2 regions of the Stenotrophomonas sp. YJH_SMC_79 genome follow, and region 1 is predicted to be linked to the other one. Evidence: riboswitches for the same ligand, from Rfam matches in the RefSeq annotation. Region 1 holds a riboswitch; the other holds the start of a gene.

Region 1 (7,521 bases):
CGGCAACGACCAATGGGCCGATGATGCGCCCGGCCTGAAGACGCTGGACGATGCCATCGCGCTGCGCCGCAAGCTGCTGCTGGCCTTCGAACGTGCCGAGGCCGAACCGGACCCGGCAAAGAAAGCGGCGTGGCTGAGCTTTGCCATCGTTGGCGGTGGACCCACCGGCGTCGAACTGGCCGGCACCCTGGCCGAAATCGCGCGGCATACGCTGCGCAATGAATTCCGCCACATCGACCCGGCCAGCGCCAAGGTGCGGCTGGTCGAAGCAGGCCCACGCGTGCTGTCCTCGTTCCCGGAAGTACTTTCGTTGAAGGCGCGCCGGCAGCTGGAAAAGCTCGGCGTGGAAGTGCTGACCGGTACCCCGGTGAGCGACATCGACAGCCAGGGTTTCAAGCTCGGCGATCAGTTCGTGCCGGCACGCACCGTGGTCTGGGCCGCCGGCGTTGCCGCTTCACCGCTGGCGCGCACGCTGGAGGTGCCGCTGGACCGCGCCGGACGCGTGCAGGTGCAACCGGACCTGACCCTGCCCGGTCATCCCGAGCTGTTCGTGGCCGGCGACCTGGCCGCGCTGAATCAGGCCAACGGCAAGCCGGTACCCGGTGTGGCGCCCGCGGCCAAGCAGATGGGCAAGTACGTGGCCGAGGTCATCCGCGCACGCCTGCACGGCAAGCCCGAACCCGGTCCGTTCAAGTACGCCGACTACGGCAATCTGGCCACCATCGGCCGCATGGCCGCCATCGTGCACCTGGGCAGACTGCAGCTGTCGGGCATCCTGGCCTGGTGGTTCTGGCTGGCTGCGCACGTGTTCTTCCTGATCGGTTTCCGCAACCGCATCGTGGTACTGCTGAACTGGGCCGTGGCGTACTGGAGCTACCAGCGCAGTGCGCGCATCATCTTCGGCGATGACCAGGACGACCGGCGGCCGAGGCGCTAGGTCCCGGGCCCCGGTGGCCTTCACGCACGGGCTGCTAGCGTAAGCCGGTCGCTCATGGAATGAAGCCGCATGGATCTGCTGAAATGGTTGCCCGCCCTAGTCGCCGCCGCCCTGCTCTCGGGCTGTCCTGCGGGGCAGTCGCAGGCGGAAGTCTCCGCCCCCTCGCCAGCGCCCTCTCCGCGCCTGTCACCCGGTACCTACTCGACCGAGCGAGGATGGGGACAGCTGCTGCTGCAGGCACGCCCTGGCAGCACGTCGCAGCAGTTCCATCTGGAGACTGAATCCTCCGGCGCCGGATGCAGCCTGGCGGGCACGCTCGGCGACGATCTGCAGTCCGTCGCGGTGGATCCCGCACCCGGCGCAGCGCAATGCCTGCTCACGATGCAACCTACCGCCCAGGGCATCGAGGTCGGTACGCGCACGGCCGATGCCTGCGCCGCCTACTGCGGCAGCAACGGTGGGTTCAAGGGCCACTACCTTGCGGTGAGCGACCGTTGCATGACGGACAACGTTGCCGCCGCGTTGCGCCAGGCGGCTGCAAAGACCGCGCCGTATTCCGCCGCCGGCACCGCCAGCACGCTGGAAGCGCTCCAGGCATCCTGCGCGGATACGCTTCCATTGAGCACGATCGCCGACATCAGGCTGGCGATCGCTTCGGCCCAGCATGACGCGGGAAACAACGCGGCCTGCCAGGCCGCACTGTCGCCCTATGCCGAAGACGCCGCGCGCAGCGATGACGAACTTGCAGACGGGATGTCACCGGCTGCAGCGGACGAGTACGTCGGCCTCATCGCATCCGTGCGCGAAGCGCTGAAGATGTGTGGACGCACCGCCAACGGCAAGGAGAACAGCCCATGAGCACCGCACCGCAGGATCGTCCGCAGCTCAGCGATGCGCAGCTGCGCACGCTGGCCTACTTCGCCATCGGCGTGGCGTCCGAGGGCAGCAACGCCGGCCGCAACGTGGCCTACCAGCTGTCCTTTGCCGGCAACATCAGCGGCAATGTCATGACGCCGGTGGGCAACAGTGGTTTTTCCATCGGCACGCTGCAGACCGATCTGGGCCAGCACCCGGAGGTGGCGACCCAGCTGGTGGACGCCTATCAGCGCTGGGCGCGCCCGCAGCAGCCCTCGCTGGAGCTTGATGCACGCCAGCGGCAGCAGACGGTTTCCGACCTGCAGCGCGATGGCGACGGCATCAGGGCACAGAATGGGCGCGCATTGGATGGGACCGTCCGCGGACATCTGAACACCTTCCTTGCATCCAGCGACGGCGTTGCGTTCGTGCATGCACACGATGTCAGCCAGGTCGACCGACTGCTCCGCCACGGCGATGGCCGCCGGGATCCTGGCGGCGCGATGCAGCAGCTGCGCGGCACGGACCTGTACCAGCATGCGTCGCTGGATGACCAGGCCAAGCTCGCCACCATGCTGATGAAGCTGGAGAACCAGGCAGGGTTGAGCCGCTATCCTGGCGTTCTGCGGTCGATTGCCAGCGGCGATCTGGCCAGCGTGGATGACGTCAAGACACGGATCGACGGCATGCTTCCCAACCGCGTCGTACGCGGCAGGGAACAGCCCGACTACCTGGAAAGCGGCGTGGAGCACGCCCTGAAGGGCACCGAGGTCTTCAACCGGTTGCGAGCCGCAGGGCCAGGCAATCCGATGCGCGATGTGTTCGTCGGTGTCTCCGCCGACCCGCTGGCCAGCCCGGTGGCGCTGGCTGCCGATCGCGCACACCCCGAGGCCCTGCATCGCTACGAAGTGGTCAAGACCCTGTTCCTGCAGAACACCGAGGCACCGGCCTACCTCGATGCCCTGCAACACGGGCGCTCACATGCCTGGGGCCGCCCGCAGGCGGCCGGCAACTCGCCGGCCACCGCCGGCCTGTACGCCTCCGGCGATGATCTGGTGATCTGGAACCGGGACGGTCGCGGCCACGCTTTCATCGATGGCCAGTGGTCCACCGTGCCGCGTGCGGAACTGCATCGCCAGCAGAATGCCGACGGCTCCATCGACCTCAACCGCGCCCCGCGCAACGGGATGCCCGAACAGCTGCTGCACGTCGAACCCGCACAACCGGAGCGACGGCGTGCCGCGCTTTCCGACCCGCTGCTGCAACAGGCCGAGGAGGCGGTGCGGCGCCTGGAAGACAGCCGGGCCCAGCCTTTCGGCGAAAACGCGCAACGCCTTGCAGCCAGCTCGACCTGCCTGGCCCGCGAGGCCGGGCTGACACGCATCGACCATGTCGTGCTGGGCGCCTCGCCTTCGCAGGATGGCAGGGCGGAAACGCTCTTCGTCGTGCAGGGCGATCCGTCCGACCCGGCCCATCTCAGGGCACAGATGCCGGCCGCGCAGGCATTTGCCACCCCCGTGGACACGTCATTGGCGCAGTTGCAGACGATGAATGACGCCCACCGACAGTCCGATGCGCGCTCCCGGCAGGAGGAGCTGGATCACCAGAGCACCCTGTCCCAGCAGGCCCGGTCAGTCTGATCCGCGCCCATGCAACGGTCGGGGCGGGCAGTACCCTTCGGCCCGCGCCGTGCCGGCGATCTGCCGTGACGACCAGTGCCGGGTGATCCAGATGGTCAGTGCTGCCGAGCTCAGGTGCCAGCGCAGCATGCTGTGGCGTGGATGGTGGCCGAGGTGGACGCGTGCGATCCAGGAGGCTTCGAGCTCGACATCCGGCACGTTCACCTTCGTATTCACCCCCACGTGGCGCGCCGTGAATCGCCATGGATCCATCGGTACGTGGTGGGCATAGGTCGCAGCACCACACGCGCCGCCGCTCCGCGCGGAATCGACGGGTTGCGGCCGGCCCTCGGCCGCGACCAATCCCAGCAGATACAGCAGGCCCGGCAGCAGGGCCAGGAAGGTCAACAGCAGAAACAGCGCGATCCACGCCCGGCCCGCCGCACGCATCGGTCACTGCGCCTTCGGCTTCGGGTACCACAACGCGTTGACGATGACCCAGCGCTGCTCGAAGCGCCCCATGTGGAAGTAGTCGACGAACCACGGTGTTTCCAGCCGCACCGAGGCGGCGTTGCCGGTCACATCCAGTACCGTGCAGCGGCGGTCCCATTGCTCCTTCGGGGTCTTCAGCGCGCCCTGCTTCGTCAGTGAGACCAGTTCTTCCTTGGACATCCGGCGCAGTCCAAGGCGCTCATCGGGTGTATCACCGAGGACCGCGCGCTTGGCCAGGTCCGGGTGCAGGGACCGGGCGACGCGCTGTGGGTCCGCCTCCAGCTGGCCGTCGACGTAGTCATGGCAGGTGGCTTCGATGGCCGCGATGGTGGCCGGGTCGGCGGCGGGGCTTGTGGCTGCGGAAAGGGCGAACAGCAGGGCGATCGTGGACATCCGGGTCTCCGGCGCTGAGGGCTGGGCGATCATGGCACGTGCAAGCCGCATCCAGGCATGGCGTGGATCTACGGCATCAGGCGCATTTCGTCGGCGCCCAGCTGCATGTACATGAACGCAGCGGCTTCTTCAGACATGGGCTGCCCCTGCGGGAAGCTGTCCAACCAGACGGTGATGCGCGCATGGCGCCCCGCCAGCGCATCCGCCAATGCCTGCTTTTCCGCGTCAGTGGCACGCTCCTGCATTTCGTTGCGAAGCATGTCATCGCCGATCCCCCACTTTTCCGCGAACGGGATCAGATCGACCAGATCGGGAGGGACCCGGTCACGACGCAGGTGGATCGGTTCGGGTGTGCTCGGGCCGTACGCGGCCAGCTCAGCGGCGGTGCCGATCTGCCCATGCTGCAGTGGCGGTGGCGACGGTGCCTGGGTGCAGGCCAGAAGGGCCACGCAGGCAGTCAACAGCAGTATCCCGCGGTTCTTCATCGGACGGATCCATGTGTCGATGGGTGTGGCGATCATGGCACGTGCAAGCCGCATCCAGGCATGGCGTGGATCTACCGTAGAGCCGAGCCCATGCCCGGGTCCTGCAACGGGCAGACGGAACAGCAGCCGAGCGCGGGCTCGGCTACAGAAGTCCGGCGTCCAGGGCCTGCAGCCAGGCCAGCTTGCGTTCGCGCGGCTGCTGCTTGAGTTGCCATTCGGCGCGCGAGGCGGCGGAACGGTCCGGGTATTCGCGCACGGCCAGCACGCGCAGTGGCGGCCGCGCCCGTGTGTAGCGCGCGCCCTTGCCCGCCTGGTGGGCGGCGAAGCGTGCGTCCACGTCGGTGCTGATACCTGCGTAATAGCTGCCATCGCGGCATTCGAGCAGGTACAGGAACCACGGGCGGGGGGACGGGGCCATGCCGGGATTATGCCGTGCTGCACTGCAGCGGATATACTGGCGGCCGAATGCAGGAGAGAGGCGCCGCGCTGGCGCCCGCCGAAGGCGCAGGCTCCCATGATCGCTCAGGCCGGTGGGCTGGAATCCCACCAACCATGCATTCGACTCGCCGAGCTGGAGAGAGGTCACCGGGCATGCCCGGGACGATCCGCCGAAGGGGCACGCGGCCCACGCCGCTGAACTCTCAGGCAAAAGGACAGCGGGAGCGGCACCGGTCATCGTCATCCCGTCATTGCGCAGGCAGTGGCGGTAGTCGCGCATGGCCGGCCCCACCGCGCCCGGAGCCTGCCCCATGCTGCTGTCCATCATCTACCTGATCGCCATTTCCGCTGAAGCCATGACCGGCGCGCTGTCCGCCGGCCGCCGCCGCATGGACCTTTTCGGCGTGGTCATGATCGCCTGCGTCACCGCCCTTGGTGGTGGTTCGCTGCGCGACATCCTGCTCGGCCACTACCCGCTGGGCTGGGTGAAGCATCCCGAGTACCTGGGCTTCACCGTGTGCGCGGCGCTGATCGCTACCTGGGTGGCGCGCTGGATGCACCACTTCCGCCGCACCTTCCTGGTGCTGGACGGGCTGGGCCTGATCGCCTTCACCCTGATCGGCTGCTCGATCGCACGCGAGGCCGGCCATGCCACACCCATCGTACTGATTGCCGGCATGCTGACCGGTGCGTTCGGTGGCGTGCTCCGCGACATCCTCTGCAACGAAGTACCGCTGATCTTCCAGAAGGAGCTGTACGCGATCATCGCGCTGCTGACCGGCGCGGCGTACCTGTTGCTGCTGCACTGGGGCGTGGCCGACGCCACCGCGATCCTGTGCTGCCTCGGCGGCGGCTTCGCCCTGCGCCTGCTGGCGATCCACTACCGCTGGGAAATGCCGAAGTTCGTCTATCACGACGAAGTGCATTGATGGTTTGACGGTGGTGCCGGCCGCTGGCCGGCAACACTGCATACGCCCGCAGATTCCAGCAGGTTGCCGGCCAGCGGCCGGCACCACCGATTGCGTTGCATGACCAAGGTCACGCGGCGACGGTTCGCGTAAACCGCTACCATTGGCACCCCGTCGCACGCGCGACGGCATCCAGCCACGCCGCGCCCGCGGCCCCGCCAGACACTCCCTCCCCGCTGCCCGTGGTGCCCGTGAACGCGCCGACGGGCCCGCATGTCCCTGCGCGCGCAGGGCGCAGGATGCCCCATGTCTGTCGCCGAAAATTCCCGCTTCCGCCGTGCCCGCTCGTTGTGGGCGGTGCTGGCCCTTGCCCTCGTCGCCGTTCTGGCGTGGTGGCTGTGGCCCCGGAACGACGCCGGCAGCCGCGACGATGCACCGGGCAAGACGGTGCCGGTACGCGTGGCGCGCGCCAGTGCCGAGCCGCTGGTGCTGCGCCTGAAGGCGGTGGGTACGGTCACCCCGCTGCACAGCGTGGTGGTGCGCAGCCGCGTGGATGGCGAACTGCTGCGCCTGCACTTCCAGGAAGGGCAGCAGGTGAACGCCGGCGACCTGCTGGCGCAGATCGACCCACGCCCGTATGAAGTGAAGCTGGCGCAGGCCCAGGGCACCCAGCAGCAGAACCTGGCCGAGCTGGAAAACGCCGAACGGCAGCTGCAGCGCTACCGCGAACTGCAGAAGCAGAACTACGTGTCCGGGCAGGAACTGAGCGACCAGCAGAGCAAGGTGCGCCAGCTGCAGGGCCGCCGGCTCAGCGACCAGGCGTCTGTTGATGAAGCACGCCTGCAGCTGCAGTACACCCGCATCACCGCGCCGGTCAGTGGCCGCGTCGGGCTGCGGCGGTTGGACGTGGGCAACCTGGTACGCGCCAGCGATGCCGAAGGCCTGGTGACGCTGGCGCAGACTGCACCGATCAGCGTGCTGTTCACCGTGCCCGAACCCGAGCTGCCTGCACTGCTCGATGCCGTGCAGGCGCAACCGTCGCTGGCGGTGGAAACCTGGGACCGCGAAGAACGCCGGCAGCTGGCGCGCGGCTCGCTGTCCAGCCTCGACAACCGCATCGATACCACCACCGGCACGCTGAAGCTGCGTGCGCACTTCGACAACCACGATCTGGCGCTGTTCCCCAACCAGTTCGTCAACGTACGCCTGCAGCTGGGCGAGCAGCCCGCCCTGCTGATTCCCGATGCCGCCGTACAGTTCGGCAGCCAGGGCAACTACGTGCATGTCGTCGGCAAGGACAACACGGCGCAGCGGCGCGTGGTAGTGCTCGGCCCGGCCGATGACGGCCGCGTGGCCGTGCGTTCGGGCTTGGCCGCAGGTGACCAGGTGGTGAT
Region 2 (7,521 bases), on a different contig from region 1:
CCGTTGCTCGCGCGAAGAGATCACCAACAGCTACGACAACGCCGTGCTGTACACCGATCATTTCCTGAGCAAGACCATCGGCACGCTGCAGGGCATGCAGGATTACGACACGGCGATGATCTACCTGTCCGACCATGGCGAGTCGCTGGGCGAGAAGGGCCTGTTCCTGCACGGCGTGCCCTATGCCATCGCCCCGGCCGAGCAGACCCGGGTACCGATGACGATGTGGTTCTCACCGGGCTTCGCCAGCAGCCGCGGGCTGGACCTGCAGTGCGTGCGCAAGCGTTCGGCGGCGTATACCGACCACGACAACCTGTTCCCGTCGGTGTTGGGCCTGATGCAGGTGAAGACCTCGCTGTACGAGCGCGACCGCGACGTGTTCGCCAACTGCGAAGGTTGAGGGTTGTTCGGCAGGGCTTGCAGCCCTGCACCTGCGACGGCAAAGACAAAGGCAAAGGCCGAAGCAACAGCAACAACAACAACAACAACAGCGGACTATCCGTGGTTTGGCGTGGTGGGTCCGGTGGCGGGAGACGCCGTAAACCCATCCATGGGGGCTTGGCCGCGGCATCCATGCCGCGGACACTCCCGCCACCGGACCCACCCCGCCTTCGACAGTTTTCCGCGATCTGTTGGAATGACCTTGGGGTCGGATCCGTTTTCCGGAGGAAAACGGATCCGACCCCATTTTGATTGTCGATACCTGACAGATGTGTCGACCAAGGTCGACACCTACCAACAGCCGCCACGATCTGTCAGAGGTGGGGCGGTGTGGGCTTGCAGGACCGTTGGCGCCATGGATGGCGCCATCGAGCCCCCATGGACGGGTTTACGGCGTGTCCTGCAAGCCCACACCGCCCCGCCAAACCACGGAATCCCCGCTTTTGAAGTTGACGTTGCCGTTGCTCGAAAGCCTCTGCGGGTGCCGGGCGCGGCCCGGCCGACTTCCGCCACTTGCGGTGGCAGCGGCTGCCCACTAGCCTTCGGCCGTCGTTCACCACCCAAGGACCGCCCGTGAAACACCGTCATCTCCTGCTGGCCTCGGCTATCGCCGCCGCCACGCTGGCCCTGGCCGCCTGCAAGAAGGAACCCACCCCAGGCACCGATACCGCCAGCAGCAGCGCCCCGGCCGGCGAAACCGCCGACCAGTTCGTGGCCCGCATCAATGCCGAATTCAAGGCCGCCTACCCGGAAATGACCTCGGCGCAGTGGCTGTCCTCCACCTACATCAACAGTGATTCGGAACGAATCGCGGCCAAGGCCAACGAGCGCTCGCTGACCCAGCTCAACAGCTGGATCGAACAGGCCGCCAAGTTCGACGGCAAGCCGATGAGCGAAGACAGCAAGCGCGCGATCCACCTGCTGAAACTGATGTCTTCGATGCCGGCGCCACGCGACCCGGCCAAGCTGGCCGAGCTGACCCAGATCGCCACCCGCATGGAAGGCAGCTACGGTGCCGGCAAGTACTGCACCGATGCCAACGATCCCAACTCCTGCCGCCAGCTGGGCGAGCTGGAGCAGGTGCTGGCACGCAGCCGCGATTACGACAAGCAGCTCGACGCCTGGCAGGGCTGGCACAGCACCACCAAGAGCATGCGCGGCGACTACCAGAAGTTCGTCGGCCTGGTGAACGAAGGCGCCAAGGGCATGGGCTTCACCGATGCCGGCCAGATGTGGCGCAGCGGCTACGACATGCCGCCGGAGCAGATCGGCCCTGAAACCGATCGCCTGTGGGAACAGGTCAAGCCGATGTACGAGCAGCTGCACTGCTACGCACGCGGCAAGCTGGACAAGACCTATGGCAAGGACAAGGCAGAAGTGGGCAATGGCCTGATCGCCGCGCACCTGCTCGGCAACATGTGGCAGCAGGACTGGTCGAACCTGTGGGACCAGCTGGAACCCTACCCGGGCGCTGGCAGCCTGGACATCACCGCGGCACTGGAAAAGCAGTACCAGACCAACCTGAGCGCGGCGCTGGCCAAGGCCGGCAAGGACGCCAACGTGGCTGCCCAGTACAAGGCGCAGCGCGAGGCCGAACTGCGTACCGCCAAGCAGATGACCGAGCGCGCGCAGGACTTCTACGTGTCGCTGGGCATGCCGTCGCTGCCGCAGTCGTACTGGGAAAAAACCCAGTTCATCAAGCCCGATGACCGCGACGTGGTCTGCCACGCCAGCGCCTGGGACATGAACATGGAAGGCGACGTGCGCACCAAGATGTGCATCAAGCCGAACGAAGAAAACTTCACCACCATCTACCACGAGCTGGGCCACATCTATTACGACCTGGCCTACAACCCGCTGCCGCCGCTGTTCCAGGGCGGTGCCAACGATGGCTTCCATGAAGCGATCGGCGACACCATCGTGCTGGCGATGACACCCAAGTACCTCAGCTCGATCGGCCTGGTCGACGCGCCGACCGAGAGCCGCGAGGCGGTCATCAACAACCAGATGCGCATGGCGCTGTCCGGTGTGTCGTTCCTGCCGTTCGGCCTGATGATCGACCGTTGGCGCTGGGGCGTATTCGACGGTTCGATCACCGCCGACAACTACAACAAGGCGTGGTGGGACCTGAAGGCCAAGTACCAGGGCGTGGCCCCGGCCAGCACCCGTGGTGAAGAGTTCTTCGACCCGGGCGCGAAGTACCACGTGCCGGGCAACACCCCCTACACCCGCTACTTCCTGGCGCGCATCCTGCAGTTCCAGTTCTACAAGGGCCTGTGCGACGCGTCGGGCTACAAGGGCCCGCTGCATGAGTGCACCTTCTACGGCAACAAGGAAGCCGGCCAGAAGTACTGGGCGATGCTGAGCAAGGGTGCCAGCCAGCCGTGGCAGGCCACGTTGAAGGAGCTGACCGGTACCGACAAGCTCGATGCCGGCCCGATGATCGAGTACTTCACGCCGGTCAACGAGTGGCTGAAGCAGCAGAACGAAGGCCAGATGTGCGGCTGGCAGGCCAACGCGGCCCCGGCGGCAAAATGAAAGAAGGGGCGGGTCCGCGAGGATCCGCCCCTTTCCGGTAGTGCCGGCCGCTGGCCGGCAACTGCACGGTGGAAATGCGTCTGGCAGCCGGCCAGCGGCCGGCTCTACCGCAACAGCGATCAGCTGTTCTTCTTGGCCGCCATCGCAGCGGCCAACTCGGCCTTGAATTCCTCGAAGGTCTGGCCCTTCTCCCTGGCTTCGGCCTGTGCGGCATCGCGCAGCGCGTCGGAGTACATCAGGCGCACCGGCGTGCCATTGCGTTCGTGCAGCTCACCGGCCTGCATGATCAGCGCCAGCACCTGTGCGGCGCTTTCGCTGTGGCCGGCAATGCGGCCATCCATGCCCAGCACCCATTCGCCGTCGCGGCGCACGACACCGGCCAGCAGGGTGCGCTGCGCATCGCGCAGTTCCGCATGCGGCTCCACCGGCGAGGCCTGGGCAGCGGCCTTGTTGGCGGCCTGCTTTTCCTGGCGACGGCGCTGGTCGCGGCGGGTCTTGGAGCTGGTGGACATGGTGCGGTACCGCTGCGAAAGGGGGGCGCAAGGATAGCGCACCCCGCCCGCAGCACCGCTTCACACCCCTCAGTCCAGCACTTTGCCGTGCCGCCAGTAGCCCATGAAGGTGATCGCGCGGCGGTCCAGCCCGCAGTCGCGGACCAGATGGCGACGGACCGCCATCACCGACCCCGCCTCGCCTGCCACCCAGGCATACAGCGGCCCGGCCACGCTGGCATCGGCCTGCTCCCACAGGATCTGCGCGTCAATGTCGATCTCTTCCAGCTCGTCGCCTGCGGCCACGCTCGAGGCCGCTGCCAGGCGCGCCTGCACCGCCTGCAACAGAGGCTGTCCGTAGGCCGCCTGCCCGCGTGGCAGCCAGACCAGCTCGGCCGTGTCCGGGGCCTTCAACGGCACCGCATCCCCGGCCTGGGCGACCTCCAGCAGCGCCAGCGTGCGTGGCGGATCGGCCAGCGCGGCCAGTTCCTCGAGAATGCCGGCTACCGCCGGTAGCGCGGTTTCATCCGCCACCAGCAGCACCTGGCCGACACCCGCCGGCGGCTTCCATTCCCAGCCTTCGCTGCTGTCGGCACAGTCCGCATCGGGGGCCAGCAGCACTACGCGGTCGCCCGGCCGCGCGCGGATGGCCCAGCGCGAGGCCGGCCCGGTTTCGCCATGCAGCACGAAATCAACGTCGACCTCGCCCTGCTCGGCACGCAGCTGGCGGATGGTGTAGGTGCGCATCGGCGGGCGCTGGTCGTCCGGCAGCGCGCGATAGCGTGGATACCAGTCTTCACCGCTGGGGACCTGCGGCACGTCCTGGCCGGGCAAGGGGAAGAACACCTTGATGCGCTGGTCCGGGCCTTCGGTCTTCATCCGTGCCACGTCGGCACCGGTGAACACCATGCGGTCAAGGGAAGGGGAAAGAACGCGGCGCTCCTTCAGCGCCACCTCGAACAGGCGATAGGTCTGCTGCGCAGCCATGGGGGAACCTCATGCAACGACATCGGATCGGCTGGCTGTCGTGCATCCACGCACCGGCTGGCTGGAGTCCCCAGCCTAGTCCGGTCGTTCCTGGCCGCAAGCGTTGGAGACAGCGCGGCCCGCCCTACCCCTGCGCACTGCTCAATGGCCCGTGCAGACTGCCTGCGCCGCGCGCTCGCGCTGGTGCTCCCAGTACCAGAACACGAATCCGGCGCCGAAGAATGCAGCCTGGCCCAGTGCCAGGTGCAGCGGGCTGGCACTGAGCAGCGGCGACACCACGCCAGCCACCACCGTGCTGATCATCAGCTGCACGAAGGCCTGCAGGGACGATGCCAGGCCACGCTGGTGCGGGTACATGTCCAGCACCGCCAGGGCCAGGATCGGGAAGATCAGCGACATGCCCATGCCGCCCAGGAAGATCGGCAGCACCGCCCACGGCAGCACGAACTGCGGCGACAGCGCCACGTAGCCGACATTCAGCAGCGCCGACAGCGCGCACAGGCTGAAACCGATGGCGACCTGGCGTGTGGGCGTGGTGTGCCCGGCCATGCGCCCGGACAGGAACGAGCCGGTGGTCATGCCGCCGATGGTGGGAATGAACAGCCAGGCGAAGCCGCCCTCGCCCAGATGCAGGTGCTGCATCACGAACACCGGTGCCGAGGAGATGTACAGGAAGATGCCGCCGAAACCGATGCTGCCAGCCAGCGCCAGGCGCAGGAAGCGCGGGTTGAAGCCGATGCGCACATAGTCACGCAGCAGCACGCGCGGCGACAGCGGTACCCGTGCCTCGACCGGATGGGTTTCCGGCAGGAAGCGCGCGGTGGCCGCCAGCAGCACCAGCCCGAACACCACCAGGAACCAGAAGATCAGCGGCCAGCCGGCGCCACTGAGCAGGATCCAGCCGCCGATGATCGGTGCGATCGCCGGAGCGATGCCGAACAGCATCGACACCTGGCTCATCAGCCGCTGCGCATCGTGGCCGTGGTACAGGTCGCGGATCACCGCGCGGCCGACAATCATGCCGACACCCGCAGACAGGCCCTGCAGCGCGCGGAACGCCAGCAGCGTGGTCAGGTCGGTGGACAGCGCACAGCCGACCGAGGCGCCGACGAACACCACCAGGCCGCCCAGGATCACCCGCTTGCGGCCCCAGGCATCGGACAGCGGGCCGTGCGCCAGGCTCATCAGACCGTAGAACAGCAGGTACACACTGATGGTCTGCTGCACCGCCACTTCGTCCACCGCCAGGCGCTGGGCCAGCTGCGGGAACGCCGGGAAGATGGTGTCGATCGAGAACGGACCGAACATGGCCAGGCCGGCGAGCAGCAGGGCCATGCGGCGGGTGGAGGGAGCAACAGCGGCGGTCATGGGAAAGGCGTCCGGCAGGGCCATGCGCGGCACGCACGGCGGGCGCCGGTCCCCTGCAGCAGGGACGGCGCCAGATGAATTCGGGTATCCGCCCATCATAGGTGGGGATTGCGCCTGATGCCATGCAGCAGTGCACAAAACGCACGGACGGGCCATCGGCCATTCAGGCGCGGCCTCCAGGACCGAAGGCGGCCGCCGCGCCCGCAACGGGCTATAATCGGCGGGCAACACGGTGGGAGAAGCGGAACACCGCTGCCGAAGGCGCAACGCCCGTAATCGCTCAGGCCCGATACCACCCGTAACACAACTCTGGAGAGACCGGTTCGATCCGGCGCCGAAGGGGCACGAAGCTGCGGTCCGCCGCGCTTTTAAACTCTCAGGCAAAAGGACAGAGGGGCGCCCCGCAGACCGCCGACCGGCGGCTTGTGCCCGTGCGTGTGCCCTTTCCTGACGGATCCTTCGCCATGTCCCAGAACACCCCTTCCCTGCGTGAGCTCGAGCACCACAACGCGTTCGTCGAGCGCCACATCGGCCCCAACGACGCCGAGATCGCGCAGATGCTCGACGTCGTCGGCCACGCGTCGCTGGATGCGATGACCGACGCCATCGTGCCGGCCAAGATCAAGTCGCCGGCACCGCTGGCACTGCCGGAGTCGATGACCGAAGTGCAGGCACTGGCGAAGATCCGTGCGATCGCCGACAAGAACACCGTGCTGCGCAGCTTCATCGGCCAGGGTTACTACGGTACCCACACGCCGAACGTGATCCTGCGCAACATCCTGGAAAACCCGGCGTGGTACACCGCCTACACCCCGTACCAGGCGGAAATCTCGCAGGGCCGCATGGAAGCGCTGATCAACTTCCAGACCCTGTGCGCCGACCTGACCGGCATGGAAATCGCCAACGCCTCGCTGCTGGACGAAGCCACCGCCGCCGCCGAAGCGATGACCCTGGCCAAGCGTTCGGCCAAGTCGAAGTCGGACACCTTCTTCGTGCACGACGCCGTGCACCCGCAGACCCTGGAACTGCTGCGTACCCGCGCCGAGCCCATGGGCATCGTGCTGCGCGTCGGCACCCCGGCCGAAGCGCTGGAAGCAGAAGCCTTCGGCCTGCTGCTGCAGTATCCGGACACCTTCGGCCAGGTCGGCGACTACAAGGCGCTGGTCGATGCCGTGCACGCACGCGGCGGCCTGGTGGCCGTGGCCACCGACCTGCTGGCCCTGACCCTGCTGGCTGCCCCGGGCGAATGGGGCGCGGACATCGTGGTCGGCAACAGCCAGCGTTTCGGCGTGCCGTTCGGCTTCGGTGGCCCGCACGCCGCCTTCATGGCCTGCCGTGACGCCTACAAGCGCTCGATGCCAGGCCGCCTGATCGGCGTTTCGATCGATGCCCAGGGCAACCCGGCCTACCGCCTGACCCTGCAGACCCGCGAACAGCACATCCGCCGCGAGAAGGCCACCTCCAACATCTGTACCGCGCAGGTGCTGCTGGCGGTGATGGCCTCGATGTACGCCGTTTACCACGGCCCGGAAGGCCTGACCCGCATTGCCCGCCGCACCCATCGACTGGCCTCGATCCTGGCCGCAGCGCTGCGCAATGCCGGCGTGCAGGTCGGTGGCGACTTCTTCGACACCCTGCACGTCACCGGCGTGCATGCCGATGAAATCCATGCCAAGGCACGCGCCGCCGGTTACAA

The links. A riboswitch is a leader RNA that binds a small molecule or an ion and turns the genes downstream of it on or off. The one in region 1 is predicted to bind glycine.
Region 2: it holds a riboswitch for glycine, as region 1 does, so the genes downstream of both, gcvP (aminomethyl-transferring glycine dehydrogenase) here and AC5P57_RS13320 (trimeric intracellular cation channel family protein) in region 1, are expected to answer to the same signal.

What each region holds. Positions count from the first base shown of each region.
Region 1 is NZ_JCAFRK010000003.1:493,964-501,484, reverse strand. It holds gene AC5P57_RS13355 (NAD(P)/FAD-dependent oxidoreductase) at 1-937, shown strand, start outside; gene AC5P57_RS13350 (hypothetical protein) at 1,007-1,795, shown strand; gene AC5P57_RS13345 (XVIPCD domain-containing protein) at 1,792-3,432, shown strand; gene AC5P57_RS13340 (hypothetical protein) at 3,424-3,861, opposite strand; gene AC5P57_RS13335 (nuclear transport factor 2 family protein) at 3,865-4,296, opposite strand; gene AC5P57_RS13330 (hypothetical protein) at 4,365-4,781, opposite strand; gene AC5P57_RS13325 (GIY-YIG nuclease family protein) at 4,924-5,199, opposite strand; glycine riboswitch at 5,240-5,329, shown strand; glycine riboswitch at 5,343-5,446, shown strand; gene AC5P57_RS13320 (trimeric intracellular cation channel family protein) at 5,531-6,148, shown strand; gene AC5P57_RS13315 (MdtA/MuxA family multidrug efflux RND transporter periplasmic adaptor subunit) at 6,434-7,521, shown strand, end outside.
Region 2 is NZ_JCAFRK010000002.1:286,016-293,536, reverse strand. It holds gene AC5P57_RS08130 (phosphoethanolamine transferase) at 1-400, shown strand, start outside; gene AC5P57_RS08125 (M2 family metallopeptidase) at 1,015-2,979, shown strand; gene AC5P57_RS08120 (hypothetical protein) at 3,099-3,491, opposite strand; gene AC5P57_RS08115 (siderophore-interacting protein) at 3,561-4,457, opposite strand; gene AC5P57_RS08110 (multidrug effflux MFS transporter) at 4,599-5,825, opposite strand; glycine riboswitch at 6,125-6,227, shown strand; gene gcvP (aminomethyl-transferring glycine dehydrogenase) at 6,290-7,521, shown strand, end outside.